Regions from separate parts of the Streptomyces sp. NPDC052773 genome, predicted to be linked through region 1. Evidence: riboswitches for the same ligand, from Rfam matches in the RefSeq annotation. Region 1 holds a riboswitch; each other region holds the start of a gene.
The links. Region 1 has a riboswitch for cyclic di-AMP ahead of ACIG0D_RS17390 (M23 family metallopeptidase). Riboswitches for the same ligand answer to the same signal wherever they lie in the genome.

Region 1 (5,249 bases):
CTGGCTCGTGATCTGGACCCGGCAGCGGGAGCTGCGCACCGTGCGCGACGAGCTGCCCGCGTATGTGGCCGCCGGCTGGCTGGGCCCGGCGGAGCCCTTCGCGCTCGGCTCGATGCGCGCCCGCCACCTGGCCCGCGACTACGCCCGGCACCACCTCGGCAAACCGGCGGCCCGCGCGGTCACCGAGTACGAGTCGTACGCGACGTCGCTGGCGTTCCTGCGGCACCGGGGGCGCAGCGGCCGGGCCGGCGCGGACTTCGTCCTGCGGGAGCGGGAGCTGCTGCACGAGCTGTGGCGGCGCCGCGAGGTGGCCCGCCCGGCGCTGGAGTACGCGGCGCGCGTGACGGCCCCGCCGGTGCCGGTGATGATGCCGTGGCCGATGCCGGGCCCCGCGGGTCCGTACCCGGGGCACCGGCCGCCGTACCCGCAGTACCGCCCGCCGCATCCCGTGCAGCGGACGCCGCACACCGCGCACCCGGCGCCGTACCCGGCCTACAACCCGTACCGGACGTGACCGGTCGGCATGCCGACCGGCAGCCCTGACGTCGGGGGGTTGCCGTCAGGACCGCCGGGGACCGGAAGAGGAACCGGGGTTCGGAAGAGAAAGAAGGAGAGGGAGCGGGCGTCCGCTCAGGGCGTGAGGCCCTTGCTCCGCAGCCAGGCCATCGGGTCGAGCGCGCCACCGGCCCCGGTGTGGACCTCCATGTGCAGATGCGCGCCGCTGACGTTGCCCGTGGCGCCCACGCGGCCGATGACCTCGCCCGTGGTGACCTTCTGGCCCACGCTGACGCCGATCGACGACTGGTGGGCGTAGAGGATCTCGGTGCCGTCCTCCAGGGTGAGGACGGTCTTGTAGCCGTACGGCCCGTCCCAGCCGGCTTCGGTGATGGTGCCGGAGTGCACGGCCTTGATGAGGGTGCCGGTGGGCGCGGCGAAGTCGAGGCCGGTGTGGTAGCCGGAGGACCACATGGCGCCGGCCTGGCCGTAGCTGGCGGTGAGGACGTAGGAGGAGGTCGGCAGCGTGTACTGCTTGGCCAGCTCGGCCAGGCGCTCCGCCTCGGCCTTCTTGCGGGCCTCTTCCTCGGCGGCCTTCTTCGCGGCGGCGGCCTTGGCCTCCGCCTCCTTCTCCGCCTTGGCGGCGGCCTCGGCGGCCTCCTTCTCGGCGGCGGCCAGCGCCTCGGCGGCGGCCTTGGACTCGACCTGGTCCTGCTGCTGCTCGGCCTGCGCCATGATGCGGGCGCGCAGCGCCTCGCCGGCGTCGGTGGTGCCCTGCCCGGAGTCGGCGGCGGTGACCCCGATGCTGCTGAGCGGGGTGGCGGCGGCCTCGGGGGCCTCGGCCTCGGTGTCGTCGGAGATGAGCGAGCCGACGTTCGGCAGGTCGGGCATCGAGATGGACACCGGCGGCTTGCCGGTCTGCGCGGTGGCCATGCCGCCCGCGCCGACGGCGGCTATGACACCGACGCCCAGGACGGTGGAGCTGCGGGCGAGTCCGCCGCGCTGCTTGGTGACGCGATGCCGGCCGCGTACGGGGCGAATGGATTCCGCAGTGGGGTTCCATTCCTCCCACGGGCCCTCGTCGGTGCGCTGATCGCCGTACACGAAGGTGTCGGCGGGGTCGGCGGTGCGCTGGCCGGGCACGAACGGGGCCCCGGGGGCAGGCCGGTTGGACGCCACGTGGGCGTACTCCTTTCCTTCCTTCTCGCCTACCGGGTTAGCTGACGGGTTCGGAGCAGGAAGGTCTCCTACGCGCGTAAACAAGCCGTGCCCTGAGCGGTTTTCAGCCGCGTGTGGACTCGACCCCTTACGCCCGATTCACCCCAAGGTGGTGGTTCCCCGGTTCCCTCACGGGATTCGGCGCGTGCGCACGGAGCCGCCTCTTGTGACGGCTGGGACGACCGCGCTGCGTTATCGGACGTTAATAGAACCAGGGGGTGATTTCCAAGCCGTTCCGCTTGATCATTACGGTTCGCCGGGTGGACGTAGTGCCCACGAGCGGCGAAAACCGGGCGAGTTGACCCTCACTCAGAATCACTTCAGCAGCGTTCTCGTTTTTGATGGTGACTCAGATGTTATGCGGAGTGGGGTTGCTCGTTTACTCCCGGTGACAGCGGAGGGCCGCCGTACGGCGAGCAGGGCCGCCGAAAACACTCAGGGCCGGAACCCATCTTCATGGATTCCGGCCCTGAGCCTTCAGTAGCGGGGACAGGATTTGAACCTGCGACCTCTGGGTTATGAGCCCAGCGAGCTACCGAGCTGCTCCACCCCGCGTCGTTGACACCAGTGTACGCCATGCGCGGGACCCCTCGCGCCAGAGGTAGTTTCCCTGGAAAGCGAACCAGGATCCCGCCGTCTCCAGATGGGTGCGCCGATGCCCTACCCGTACGTCCTGCTCTCCGCCGCCGTCTCCCTGGACGGCTGTCTGGACGACACCGGCCCCGAGCGTCTGCTGCTGTCCGGCCCCGCCGACTTCGACCGGGTCGACGAGGTCCGCGCGTCCGTCGACGCGATCCTGGTGGGCGCCGGCACGATCCGCGCCGACAACCCTCGGCTGCTGGTCTACTCCGCCGAGCGCCGCGCGGCCCGGACGGCGGCCGGGAAGCCGGAGTACCCGCTGAAGGTCACGGTCAGCGGCTCGGGCGACCTGGACCCGCAGGCGCGGTTCTGGCACACCGGCGGGGAGAAGATCGTCTACACCACCCCGGAGGGCGCGGAACGCCTGCGGGCGTCGGGCATCACGGACACGGCGTACGTCGTGCCGCTGGACGGCGACTGGGACTGGCGCACGGTCCTCGCGGACCTGCACGACGTCCGCGGCGTACGGCGGCTGATGGTCGAGGGCGGCGGGACGGTCCACACCCAACTCCTCCAGCAGGGCCTGGCAGACGAGCTCCAGCTCGCCCTCGCGCCCCTCTTCGTCGGCGATCCGGAGGCGCCCCGTCTGTTCGGCCCCGGCCCCTACCAGCCGGGCCGGCTGCGTCTGGTGGAGACCCGCCCGGTCGGTGACGTGGTCCTGGTGCGCTACCAGCCGACCGCTCCCGGCACGGGCACGACGGCGGTGGCCGCGGACCACCACTGGCTGGCCCAGGCCTGCGCCCTGGCGGCGCAGTGCCCGCCCTCCGCGTCCGCCTTCAGCGTCGGCGCGATCGTCGTCGCCGCGGACGGCACGGAACTAGCCCGCGGCCACTCCCGGGAGGGCGACGACCCGGTCGTCCACGCGGAGGAGGCCGCCCTGGCGAAGATCGACCCCGCGGACCCGCGGCTGCCCACCGCCACCGTCTACAGCAGCCTGGAGCCCTGCACCCGCCGCGCCTCCCGGCCCCGCCCCTGCGCCGGTCTGATCCTGGACGCCGGCGTCCGCAGGGTCGTCACGGCGTGGCGGGAGCCCGACACCTTCGTGGCGGACGCCGACGGCGTCGGGGCGCTCACGGCGCGGGGCGTGGACGTCGTGGTGCTCCCCGAGTACGCCGAGACGGCCCAGGCGCCGAACCGCCATCTGCTGAGCTGACCCGACCCGCGGACCGTCACCGCGCCCGGTCAGCACGCCCGGTCACGAGCCCGCCCCCTCCTTCCCCTTCCCTCCGGGACGGAGGACGTCGTACAGCGCCAGCGACAGCGCCATGTACCGGTCCGCCGCCGTGGCCAGCTCGCTGAGGCCGCGCTCGGTGACCGGGTCCGATCCGGCGGCCAGGCCGCTGCGGCAGATGCCGCCGCCGCGCTGGGCGAGTTCGGCGATCGCCGCCCAGTCGGCCGCCTCGGGGACGTCGACCGGCGGAGCGGGCAGGCGCGCGGCCTGTGCCCCGTCCACGGACCAGAAGGCGCACACCGGGGCGTACACATCCTGGGGATAACCCCGCGCGGGCGGATGCCGGGCCAGCGCGTCCCGCAGGGCGCGGTAGTCGGCCGCGTACGCGTTCATCGCGGTCTGGCCGCCCCGCTCCAGCCAGTCCCGCAGCCGCTCCCGCTGCCGCGCCTTCTCCCGCGCCTGGGCGCCCTGCCTGCCCTGCGCGGTCGACGGGTCCGCGAACGCCTCCAGCTCCCGCTGGCCGCTGAGCAGCAGCACCGGTGCCAGGCAGGCCACGACGACGTACGCCCGCCGCAGCGCCAGGCGCCGCCTCCGGACCCGGGGCGGCAGCGGCGGCAGCGCCCGCAGCGCGAGCACGACCGGCACCGTCAGCGCGGCGGCGGGTACGGCCAGGGCCGACAGCCGGGGCAGCAGCATCAACCGGGTCAGGTCCCACACGGGCCCCGGTCGCGGCTCGCAGCCGGCCCACAGCGTGGTCAGACCGGGCACACAGCCCTCGGCCGCGGTGAGTGCCGTCGCCGTGAGGGTTCCGGCGAGCAGGCTCAGCGCCGCCGCGCCGACGGCCCGCGCGGGCCACCAGCCGCCCCGGGCCCGCAACGCCACCACCACGGCCGTGACCGCCGCCGCCGTGACCAGCGCCACCGCCGTCCAGAGCATCACCTCCGGCAGCCAGCCACCGCGCAGCGCCTCGGCCTTCGACGGCCGCACCCCCGACAGCACCGCCCGGCACACCACGACCGCGACGACCGCGCCCCCGGCGCACACGGCGGCGGCCGGCAGCCGGCGCCGCGCGGGCCTCACCCGTTCCCCGGGTACGGACGCGCGGCGGCCGTACGACCGTTTCCGCCGGCCCCACCGGATCCGCACCGGACGCCGGCTCACCGCCGCCATCAGCAGCGCGGTGACCGTCACGGCGTAGAAGCCGAGGCCGAGTCCGTGCGGGCCGAGGTGGAGATGGACCATGAGCCATCCGGCCCGGCTCTCCCACACGCAGGTCGAGACCACCGCCTGCGCGCCCGGCACGCAGCCGTCGGCGGAGGCGAGGACGAAGGCCGCGGCCAGGCCGGTCATCAGCACCGAGCCGCCGACCGTCAGGGCCAGCGCCAGCCGGAGCCGCCGCGTCGTCGCGTACACCGCGCCGGTCGTGACCGCGACCGCCGTCAGGACGGCGAGGAGGCTGAGCGCCGACACCTGGGTGATCCAGGCCGCGCCCCGGTACCCCGCGGGCGGCCGGGTGTGGTGCAGCCACATCCGGGTGCCGAGCAGCACCAGGACGGTCAGGGCGCCGCCCACCGCCACCCGGGTCAGCAGCCACCGCATCGCGGGGACGGTCCCGTCGAGGCCGGGCCACGGGCCCCGCGGCCGGGCCCGCCGCAGCCACGGCGCCGGGCCGGAGCCCTGCGGGCGGGCCCAGACGACGAGCGGGAACAACCAGAGGACGGTGCCG
Region 2 (5,249 bases), on a different contig from region 1:
CCCTGCGGCTGCGTGGGCACCTCATGCTGGCCCTCCCCGTGGTCGAGGCGCTGGCCGACGCCTTGCCCGAGGACGACGCGCCGCGCGCCTGCGCGAACGTCGCCGTCATGGAGACCGCACTCGCCTCAGCGTGCCGCCGGGCCGTACGCTGCGCGCGCGGGTCGCGCACGCCCAGCGGCTGGCCCGATCCGTCAACACGCTGTGCGACCACTACGAGAACCTGAGCGGCGGGCCTCCGGTCGTGCTCAACCCTCAGCGGGCCGCACTCCTGCGACTGTGGAACCACTGCCTCGACTGTGAGACCTGCACGGCCACGGACGAGCACGGCGTCAACGCCGACCTGAAGTGCCCGGCCGCCGACGCGCTGTACGAGGAGTATCGGCGAGCACCACGGCACCAGGACCTCTCGACCGCCCGAGGGGGGAGGCCGTGACCCTCCAGGGGCGGCCGATGGACCTCGGCCTGCCCCTGGACCCGCCGGCCGCACGACCGGACTGCGCGGTGTGCCAGGCCCTCGCCAGGCAGCGCGCGGAGGCCGCGGCGCGGGCGACCACTCGCGGGTCACCGACTGCAACGTGGAGATCCGCAATCACCACACCCCCAAGAGGTCCGCATGACCTCAGGGTGAGGGCACCCCCCGCCTCCGGATACCGTCGACGGCGTGACCGACCAGCCCCACCCCCCGACCCCCGCCCCCGCGCTCTTCACCTGGGAGTTCGCCACCGACCCCTACCCCGCGTACGCCTGGCTCCGTGAGCACGCCCCCGTGCACCGGACCCGGCTGCCCAGCGGGGTGGAGGCCTGGCTGGTCACCCGGTACGCCGACGCCAAGCAGGCGCTCGCCGACCAGCGGCTGTCGAAGAACCCCGCGCACCACGACGAGCCCGCGCACGCCAAGGGCAAGACGGGCATCCCGGGGGAGCGCAAGGCGGAGCTGATGACGCATCTGCTCAACATCGACCCGCCGGACCACACCCGGCTGCGCCGCCTGGTTTCCAAAGCGTTCACGCCCCGGCGCGTCGCGGAGTTCGCGCCGCGTGTGCAGGAGCTGACCGACCACCTCATCGACCGGTTCGCCCGCACCGGCTCCGCCGACCTCATCCACGAGTTCGCCTTCCCGCTGCCCATCTACGCCATTTGCGACATGCTGGGCGTACCGCGCGAGGACCAGGACGACTTCCGGGACTGGGCGGGCATGATGATCCGGCACGGCGGCGGCCCGCGGGGCGGCGTGGCGCGCTCGGTGAAGAAGATGCGCGGCTATCTCGCCGACCTCATCCACCGCAAGCGGGAGGCCCTGCCCGCCGAACCCGCCCCCGGCGAGGACCTGATCTCGGGTCTCATCCGCGCCTCCGACCACGGTGAGCACCTGACCGAGAACGAGGCGGCGGCGATGGCGTTCATCCTGCTGTTCGCCGGTTTCGAGACCACGGTCAACCTCATCGGCAACGGCACCTACGCCCTGCTCACCCACCCGGAACAGCGCGAGCGCCTCCAGCGCTCCCTGGCGGCCGGCGAGCGCGGCCTGTTGGAGACCGGGGTCGAGGAACTCCTGCGCTACGACGGCCCGGTGGAGCTGGCCACCTGGCGCTTCGCCACCCAGCCGCTCACCATCGGCGGACAGGACATCGCCCCCGGCGACCCGGTCCTCGTCGTGCTCGCCGCCGCCGACCGCGACCCCGCCCGGTTCGCCGACCCCGACACCCTGGACCTCGCCCGCCGCGACAACCAGCACCTGGGCTACGGGCACGGCATCCACTACTGCCTGGGCGCCCCGCTGGCCCGGCTGGAGGGCCAGACCGCGCTCGCCACCCTCCTCACCCGCCTCCCGGATCTGCGCCTGGCCGTCGACCCCGCGGAGCTGCGCTGGCGCGGCGGCCTCATCATGCGCGGACTGCGTACGCTGCCGGTGGAGTTCACCCCCGAGCGGTGAGGACGCGCGCGGCTGCGCCCGCGGTTCCCGGCGCGACCAGCGAGCCTGCCCCGCCGTAAAGGTGACACACCCTCACCTCTGTGATCTTCACGTGATCTGTGCGGCATTAACTTGTGACAAGTGATCGTCTGCCTATACGTTCACCCATCAACGCGGCGCCGAGCGTCACAGCAGCGGTGCCGCGCTTCACCGTTGTCTCGCGAAAGGTCCCCGCATGCTCTCCGGGAACGGTCGTCACCGTCGCCCCCGCCAGGCCCCGGCCCTCATCGTCGCGGCCGGAGTGACCGGTTCCGCCATCGCCATCCCGCTCCTCGGCGCGACCAGCGCGAGCGCCGCCGGCGGAGCCACATGGGACAGGGTCGCGGAGTGCGAGAGCGGCGGCTCCTGGAGCGCGGACAACGGCAACGGCTACTACGGCGGTCTGCAGATATCCCAGGAGAACTGGGTGAAGTACGGCGGCCTCGACTACGCGGAGAGCCCCGACGTGGCCAGCCGTTCGCAGCAGATAGCCGTGGCCGAGAGAATCCTGGCCGCCGAGGGCGTGGCGGCCTGGCCCACCTGCGGTCTGCTCGCCGGCCTCGACGGCGACTCCGCGTCGCCCGGTGTCGACACCGGTCTCGCGGCTGACGCCGCGTCGGGTGCGACGGCCACGCCGGACGCCGACGACTCCTCGACGAGCCCCGAGTCCGGCTTGTCCGACTCGTCGGAAAACTCTGGATCCTCGGAAACGGCCGAATCCTCCGATTCCTCCCTGTCTTCCGGTGGTGCCGGCGCCTCGGAAGATGCCGAATCGTCCGGTTCTGGCACGACTTCGCCGTCCCCCGCCGCCACCGACGGTGCGTCGTCGGGTGACGCACGGGGAGAGGGTGACTCTCCTTCGGCCACCACCAAGAACGACGAGTCGGACAAGTCCGGCCAGAACGCCCCTTCTTCGGGCACCGGCGAAAGCGGCTCCACCGGCACTGGGCGCCACCGCGGTGACAGCGCCGAGGAGGAGGCCGCCGACAGTCGTACGACCGAGCCCTCCGGGCGGCACGCCTCCCGTGACTCCGCCGCCGCCCGCGACGCGGCCGACGGCACCTACACGGTCCGCTCCGGCGACAGCCTCTGGGGCATCGCCGACTCCCTTGACCTGCAGGGCGGATGGTCCGCGCTCTACGCCGAGAACAAGGCGACGGTCGGCGCCGACCCCGACCTCATCCTCCCCGGTCAGACCCTCGAGGTCGGGGTTGAACCGGGAGAAAAGTAGCGGGACTTCAGCATACGGTTCGCGGTGAATGTCCGTTATAAACATGGTGAGAGATAGGTCTCAGAAGCCCTGATCGTCTTTGAAATTCCGCTGATCGCGTGGCTACGGTCAAAGCCGCTCGTCACCGCGAGCCCCGGCTGCCGCAACGCCGAATCCTGCCAGCGGCGCCCGGGAACAGTCGTCGCTTCAAGCGCCGTAGGCAGGAGCGGGGGACCCAAGGTAAGTGCCGGGCCCGGCCGTTGAGGAGACTCGACACCGGAACCGGCTTGGGGTGAAGCCGCAGCTCGCGAGAGCCGCGGCCGGGCAACTCAACCGGCCCGAACCCGACAGCTCACCTCGTAGGCGTCGGTGAGGGGATCGATCCATGCTGTTTTCCAGCAAGGGCAAGCACCGTCGTCCGTCCAAGGCCACCCGCGCCATCGCCATCGCCGGTGTCGCCGGCGCCGCCGTCGCCGGCCCGCTGATGGCGGCCGGCAACGCCTCCGCCGCCACCGCCGCCGAGTGGGACGCCGTCGCCCAGTGCGAGTCCGGCGGCAACTGGTCCATCAACACCGGCAACGGCTACTACGGCGGCCTGCAGTTCTCCGCCTCCACCTGGGCCGCGTACGGCGGCACCCAGTACGCCGCCACGGCCGACCAGGCCACCAAGGAGCAGCAGATCGCCATCGCCGAGAAGGTCCTCGCGGGCCAGGGCAAGGGCGCGTGGCCGCACTGCGGCGTCAACCTCTCCAGCGCTCCGTACAACGGCGGCTCCGCCGAGAGCACCGGCTCCACCGCCGCCCGCGAGACCGAGGAGCAGCCGGCCTCCCGCTCCGCCGAGCGCCCGGCCGCCGAGCCGGCCCAGAAGGCCGAGAAGACCGTCACCACCCCGACCGGCAAGAAGGTCGAGAAGGGCGACGGCGAGTACAAGGTCGTCAAGGGCGACACCCTCAGCACGATCGCCGAGGAGCACGACGTCAAGGGCGGCTGGCAGAAGCTGTTCGAGCTGAACAAGGACATCGTCGACGACGCCGACGTCATCTACCCGGGCCAGCAGCTGCACCTCAAGTAAGAAGAGAGCAGCGGCACGTCCGCAGACTCCCCGCCCCGGCGCGTCTCCCCCGTACGCGCCGGGGCGGGGTCATGTCCGGCCGCGCGTCCGCCGCCTGGCCGCCCATGTGTTCGCGGCGCCCGCCTGCCGTGTCCGCCGCCCGCCCGCCCCGCCCGAGACGGCGGATTTTCCGAAACGGTCTTTGTTCCGTTCGGAAACAATTTACTCTCGGTTCCGTCCACGGGGTGGGCGGTCGGCTGGCCGATCCCCCGGAGCCGGTTAGGCTCGTCTCGCAGAGCCACACCCGCGGTTCTGCCAACCGCGTCACATCCACGAAGGAGATGCTCGTGCCGTCCATCGACGTCGTCGTAGCCCGGGAAATCCTGGACTCCCGAGGCAACCCCACGGTCGAGGTCGAGGTCGGCCTCGACGACGGCAGCACGGGTCGTGCCGCCGTCCCGTCCGGCGCCTCCACGGGCGCCTTCGAGGCCATCGAGCTGCGCGACGGCGACTCGAACCGCTACCTCGGCAAGGGTGTCGAGAAGGCCGTCCTGGCCGTCATCGAGCAGATCGGCCCGGAGCTGGTCGGGTACGACGCCACCGAGCAGCGCCTGATCGACCAGGCCATGTTCGACCTGGACGCCACCGACAACAAGGGCTCGCTCGGCGCCAACGCCATCCTCGGCGTCTCGCTCGCCGTCGCGCACGCCGCCTCCGAGGCCAGCGACCTGCCGCTCTTCCGCTACCTGGGCGGCCCCAACGCGCACCTGCTCCCGGTGCCGATGATGAACATCCTGAACGGCGGCTCGCACGCCGACTCCAACGTGGACATCCAGGAGTTCATGATCGCCCCGATCGGTGCGGAGTCCTTCTCCGAGGCCCTGCGCTGGGGCGCCGAGGTCTACCACACCCTCAAGAAGGTGCTGAAGAACCGCGGCCTGTCCACCGGCCTCGGCGACGAGGGCGGCTTCGCCCCGAACCTCGGCTCCAACCGCGAGGCCCTGGACCTCATCCTCGAGGCCATCAAGGAGGCCGGC
Region 3 (5,249 bases), on a different contig from region 1:
CGCGTTGCGGAAGTCGAAGATCGTGTGCAGGCCCAGGGAGGAGAGGAAGGCCGCGTCCTCGGCGGTGGCGTGCGCGAGGTGGCCGCTGCGGTAGAGCACGCCGTACCGCACCCGGCGTCCGTCGACGGTCGGCAGGCCGCCCACGTCTCGGAAGTTGCGCACTCCGGCCAGTTCGGGCTCGGTCGACGGGACCTGCTGCGTCACGTGGGCTCCCTCCCAGTCGGCGCCGCCGGCGCTGGTCGTCGGCGGGCACGCCTCCGACCATACGACATGGATTCCTGAGGCAATGAGTTGTCCACAGGGGGCATACCCGGCCGGGGTCCGGTTGTCCACAGGCGTTGCCGAGAGGCCTCTCACGCCTTGATGATGTCGGGGCTTGAGCGGGGCTGTCGGAATCTGTGGGGGGCGTGATGCTGGACATCGCCGAGGACGGGCGGACGTGGCTGCTGTCGGGACCGAGGAGCGGTTACGCGGTCCATCTCACCGAGGACGACGAGCTGCTGCACCTGCACTGGGGGCCGAGGATCGCCCTCGCCGACGCGGAAGCCCTCGCCGCCCGCCCGCTGCCGGACGCCTGGCCCTTCGAGTCCGCGCTCGACGGCCGCGAGGAGTACCCGGTCGAGGGCGGCCCCCGGTTCGTCCGCCCCGCCCTGTCGGTGCGCACCGAGGAGCGGCGGGGCACCGAGTGGGCCTTCGAGACGTACGAGATCGCGCACCCCGGGAGCGCGGACGAGGAGCTGCGGCTGCGGTTCCGGGACGCGGGACTGACGATCACCCTGCACTACCGGATGCGGGACGACGTCGTCGAACGCTGGGCGACGCTGCGCAACGAGGGGCCCGCGGTGGAGTTGCTGCGCGCCGACTCCGCCACCTGGACGCTGCCCGAGCGCGACGGCTGGCGGCTGTCCCACCTGCACGGCCGGTGGGCCGCGGAGTCCCGGCTGACCACCGCGCCGCTCACCTACGGCGAGCAGGTCATCGGCAGCCGCCGCGGCCACACCGGGCACCAGCACCTGCCCTGGGTCGCCCTGGACACCGACGCGACGGAGGAGCGCGGCGAGGTCTACGGCTGCGCGCTCGGCTGGTCCGGCTCCTGGCGGATCGCCGTTGCCCTGCTGCCCGACGCGCGCGTGCAGATCACCGGCGGCGCCGGACACGACGACTCGGGGCTGACGCGGCTCGCGGCGGGGGAGTCCTTCACCACACCCGTCTTCGCCGGTCTGTGGAGCGACGAGGGCTTCGGCGGCGCGAGCCGCGCCTGGCATGCCTACCAGCGCGCCCATGTCATCCCCGACGCGGACCGGGACCGGCCGGTGCTGTTCAACTCCTGGGAGGCCACGGGCTTCGACATCTCGGAGGACGGGCAGCGCGCGCTCGCCCGGCGGGCCGCGGAGATCGGCGTCGAGCTGTTCGTCGTCGACGACGGCTGGTTCGGCGCCCGCACCAGCGACCGCGCGGGCCTGGGCGACTGGACGCCCAACCCGGACCGCTTCCCGGCCGGTCTCAAGCCGCTCGCCGAAGAGGTGCACGCCCTCGGAATGCAGTTCGGGATCTGGGTCGAGCCGGAGATGGTCAACCCGGACAGCGAGCTGTACCGGGCCCACCCGGACTGGGTGCAGCACCAGACGGGACGAAAGCGGACGGAATTCCGCAATCAGCTCGTACTGAACCTGGCTCGGGAGGATGTCCAGGAGTATCTGTGGGAGCAGCTGCACACGCTGCTCTCCAGTGCCCCCATCGACTATGTGAAGTGGGACTTCAACCGTTGCTTCACCGACGCGGGCTGGCCCGGCGAGCCCTATCCGCAGCGGCTGTGGACCGACCACGTGCGGGCGGTGTACGCCCTGCTGGACCGGCTGCGCGCGGCTCACCCCGGTGTCGCCTTCGAGTCCTGCTCGGGCGGCGGCGGCCGGATCGACCTCGGCGTGCTCAGCCGCACCGACCAGGTGTGGACCTCCGACAACACCGATCCCCTCGACCGCCTCGCCATCCAGCACGGCTTCAGCCAGATCCACCCCGCGCGCGTGATGGCCGCCTGGGTCACGGACAGCCCCAACACCCAGCTCAACGGCCGGGTCAGCTCGCTGCGCTTCCGCTTCGTCAGCGCCATGGCCGGGGTGCTCGGCGTCGGCGGCGACCTCACCCGCTGGAGCGACGAGGAGCTGGCGGAAGCGCGCGACTGGGTGGACCTCTACAAGGAGATCCGGCCGCTGGTCCAGCGCGGCGACCTGTACCGCCTGCGGCCTCCGGGCGGCGGGCTGAGCGCCGTCCAGTACGTCCTCGGGGAGGAGGCGGTCGTGCTCGCCTGGCTCCAGGCCCAGCATCACGGGGAACCCGTACCGGCGCTGCGGCTGCGCGGCCTCGACCCGACAGCGTCGTACGAATGCCGTGAAACGGGCGAAGTGCACCGAGGTGGTGTGCTGCTGCATCACGGTGTGCGCCTCGGACTGAGAGGTGACCTCGATGCGACGGTTCTCCGGCTCCGTCGTATCTGAGCGATCTGTCCGAATTGCAGCCTTGGTCGTAACTCGCTCTGGAATAAAGAGTTCTGGAGCGGTGTCACGTGAGCAGGCTCATATCCGTGACCGTGAGTCGTCGGTCATGTTCACGTAATTCAGGCGGTTTTCAAGGGCGTTCGCGGAAAAGGAAGGCTCCGTAATCGACGCAGTGTGACCGTGAATTCCGGGGCGGAAGAGATCGAAAAGGACCAGAGCGCAACCTTTCGCTTGTCCCCGTGCGTCCAGGTCGCTTACGTTCCACACCGATCCAGGCGGAACGCCGAATCCTGCCGCCGCCTGGTGCCCGCGCCAACCCACCCGTGCACGGCAGGAGCGGGGGACCCACAGGTTCACCGCCTGTTCCGGTCCTCGGAACAGGCTTGGGGTAAAGCCGCGTCTCGACGCGGCCGGGCATCTCCAGTCCGCACCCGACAGCTCACCTCGCAGGCGCCGGAGAGGAATTCGCCATGCCCGCGAAGGGTAAGCACCGCCGTCCGAAGACCCAGCGCTTCACCCGTTCCATCGCCGTCGCCGGCACCGGTGGCGCCGCGCTCGCGCTGCCCCTGATGGGGGCCGCCGGCGCCTACGCCGCCACCCCGCAGTCCGTTTCCGAGAAGGCCCCGTCCGTCGCCTCCGTGCAGCAGGCACCGGAGAAGAAGGCCGCCGAGAAGAACTCCGGGGTGCGGTTCTACACCGTGAAGTCCGGCGACTGCCTCTCGAAGATCGCCGAGGACCAGAAGGTCGACGGCGGCTGGCAGAAGCTCTACGCCGACAACCGCGCCGTCGTCGGCGAGGACCCGTCGCTGATCCACCCCGGCCTGAAGCTCTCCCTCGGCGAGAAGGCCACCGCGACCGCGCCGGAGAGCTCCCCCGCGGAGGAGTCGAAGCCGTCGCAGTCCTCCCAGGGACAGCCGCAGCAGTCGGCGCAGAAGTCGTCCGGCTCGTCGAAGGCGTCCGAGTCGTCGGAGTCGGCCCAGTCCTCGGCGTCGACCCCGTCGTCCTCCAAGCCGGCCGATTCCTCGTCCGCGCAGGCCTCCACCGCCGCCCAGACCACCACCTCCGCCACCCACACCGCCCCGGTCGCGGGCGCCGGCGTCGGCACCGCCTACAAGGTCGCGGGCAGCATGTGGTCCAGCGGCTACCACACCGGTGTCGACTTCGTCGTCCCCACCGGCACCTCGCTCAAGGCCGTCGGCGCGGGCACCGTCGTCTCCGCCGGCTGGGCCGGCGCGTACGGCAACCAGGTCGTCATCAAGCTCGCCGACGGCTACTACGCCCAGTACGCCCACCTGTCCTCGCTGTCGGTGTCGGCCGGCCAGTCCGTGACCGCCGGCCAGCAGGTCGGCCTCTCCGGCTCCACCGGCAACTCGACCGGCCCGCACCTGCACTTCGAGATCCGCACCACTCCGGACTACGGCTCGGACGTGGACCCGGTGGCCTACCTCCGCTCGAAGGGCGTCTCCCTCTGACGCCTCCCCGCCGCGCCGGTTCCTGACCCCGGCGTACACGCGCCGCCGATGGCCGGACCCCGATCCCCGGGTCCGGCCTTCGGTGTGTGCCGGGCTCCCGCGCGTTTCGGCGACGTTCCGGTGGTGGCTTATTCCGTAGTTGACCAATCCTTGAAGAGTGGCTTATCTCACCGCCCGTCAACCCCTGCCTACGGTCGCGTAAGTCACATTCAAAGGTGAATCATGGGCCGTTGTGGCAGACGATTCGAAGAATGACAGCAGATCAGTGATCGGGTCGTACGTGGCGGTGGGGGACAGCTTCACCGAGGGCGTCGGCGACCCCGGCCCCGACGGGGCGTTCGTCGGCTGGGCCGACAGGTTCGCGGTACTGCTCGCGGACCGGCGGCCCGAGGGCGACTTCCGGTACACCAACCTCGCCGTGCGCGGAAAGCTGCTCGACCAGATCGTGGCGGACCAGGTGCCGCGGGCCATCGAACTGGCGCCCGACCTGGTCTCGTTCTGCGCCGGCGGCAACGACATCATCCGGCCCGGCACCGACCCCGACGAAGTCGCCGAGCGGTTCGAGCGGGCGGTCGCCGCGCTGACCGCCGCCGCGGGCACCGTGCTCGTCACCACCGGCTTCGACACCCGGGGCGTGCCGCTGCTCAAGCACCTCCGCGGCAAGATCGCGACGTACAACGGGCATGTGCGGGCCATCGCCGACCGGTACGGCTGCCCCGTACTCGACCTGTGGTCCCTGAAATCCATTCAGGACCGCCGGGCCTGGGACCACGACCGCCTCCACCTCTCCCCCGAGGGGCACACCCGCGTGGCCCTGCGCGCCGGCCAGGTCCTCGGCCTGCCCGTCCCCGCCGACCCCGAGCAGCCGTGGCCCCCGCTGCCGCCGCGCGGCACCCTCGAGGTCCGCCGGGACGACGTGCACTGGGCCCGCGAGTACCTGGTGCCCTGGATCGGCCGCCGCCTGCGCGGCGAATCCTCCGGCGACCATGTCACCGCGAAGGGCACCCTGTCGCCGGACGACATCAAGATGCGGATCGCGTCGGTGGCGTGAGGTGACATGAGGTGGCGTCAGGGCGGGGCGGCTGCCGGTCGGGGGGCGGGGTACCGCGGCGTCGATGTCGCAGGGGTGACGGGGTGCCGGGGCGCCGACGTCAGCCGCATGACGGTCCGTTGACGCGGTAACCGGACCGTTGGCGCGGTAGCCGGTCCGGTGCCGGGCCCGGGACCTGCCCTCGCGTCCACCGGCGGGTCGTGCCCGCCCCTACGGCGCCCCGCGTCCCCC

Region 2: it holds a riboswitch for cyclic di-AMP, as region 1 does, so the genes downstream of both, ACIG0D_RS10100 (transglycosylase family protein) here and ACIG0D_RS17390 (M23 family metallopeptidase) in region 1, are expected to answer to the same signal.
Region 3: it holds a riboswitch for cyclic di-AMP, as region 1 does, so the genes downstream of both, ACIG0D_RS05480 (peptidoglycan DD-metalloendopeptidase family protein) here and ACIG0D_RS17390 (M23 family metallopeptidase) in region 1, are expected to answer to the same signal.

The regions. Positions count from the first base shown of each region.
Region 1 is NZ_JBITZX010000007.1:20,247-25,495, forward strand. It holds gene ACIG0D_RS17385 (PrsW family intramembrane metalloprotease) at 1-514, shown strand, start outside; gene ACIG0D_RS17390 (M23 family metallopeptidase) at 631-1,674, opposite strand; cyclic di-AMP (ydaO/yuaA leader) riboswitch at 1,686-1,867, opposite strand; tRNA gene ACIG0D_RS17395 (tRNA-Met) at 2,195-2,268, opposite strand; gene ACIG0D_RS17400 (dihydrofolate reductase family protein) at 2,369-3,505, shown strand; gene ACIG0D_RS17405 (M48 family metalloprotease) at 3,548-5,249, opposite strand, start outside.
Region 2 is NZ_JBITZX010000003.1:466,637-471,885, forward strand. It holds gene ACIG0D_RS10080 (DUF6415 family natural product biosynthesis protein) at 1-224, shown strand, start outside; gene ACIG0D_RS10085 (hypothetical protein) at 242-433, shown strand; gene ACIG0D_RS10090 (cytochrome P450) at 662-1,933, shown strand; gene ACIG0D_RS10095 (transglycosylase family protein) at 2,148-3,182, shown strand; cyclic di-AMP (ydaO/yuaA leader) riboswitch at 3,364-3,542, shown strand; gene ACIG0D_RS10100 (transglycosylase family protein) at 3,547-4,233, shown strand; gene eno (phosphopyruvate hydratase) at 4,560-5,249, shown strand, end outside.
Region 3 is NZ_JBITZX010000002.1:77,070-82,318, reverse strand. It holds gene ACIG0D_RS05490 (tyrosine-protein phosphatase) at 1-204, opposite strand, end outside; gene ACIG0D_RS05485 (alpha-galactosidase) at 411-2,495, shown strand; cyclic di-AMP (ydaO/yuaA leader) riboswitch at 2,796-2,961, shown strand; gene ACIG0D_RS05480 (peptidoglycan DD-metalloendopeptidase family protein) at 2,966-3,967, shown strand; gene ACIG0D_RS05475 (SGNH/GDSL hydrolase family protein) at 4,233-5,018, shown strand; gene ACIG0D_RS05470 (TetR/AcrR family transcriptional regulator) at 5,229-5,249, opposite strand, start outside.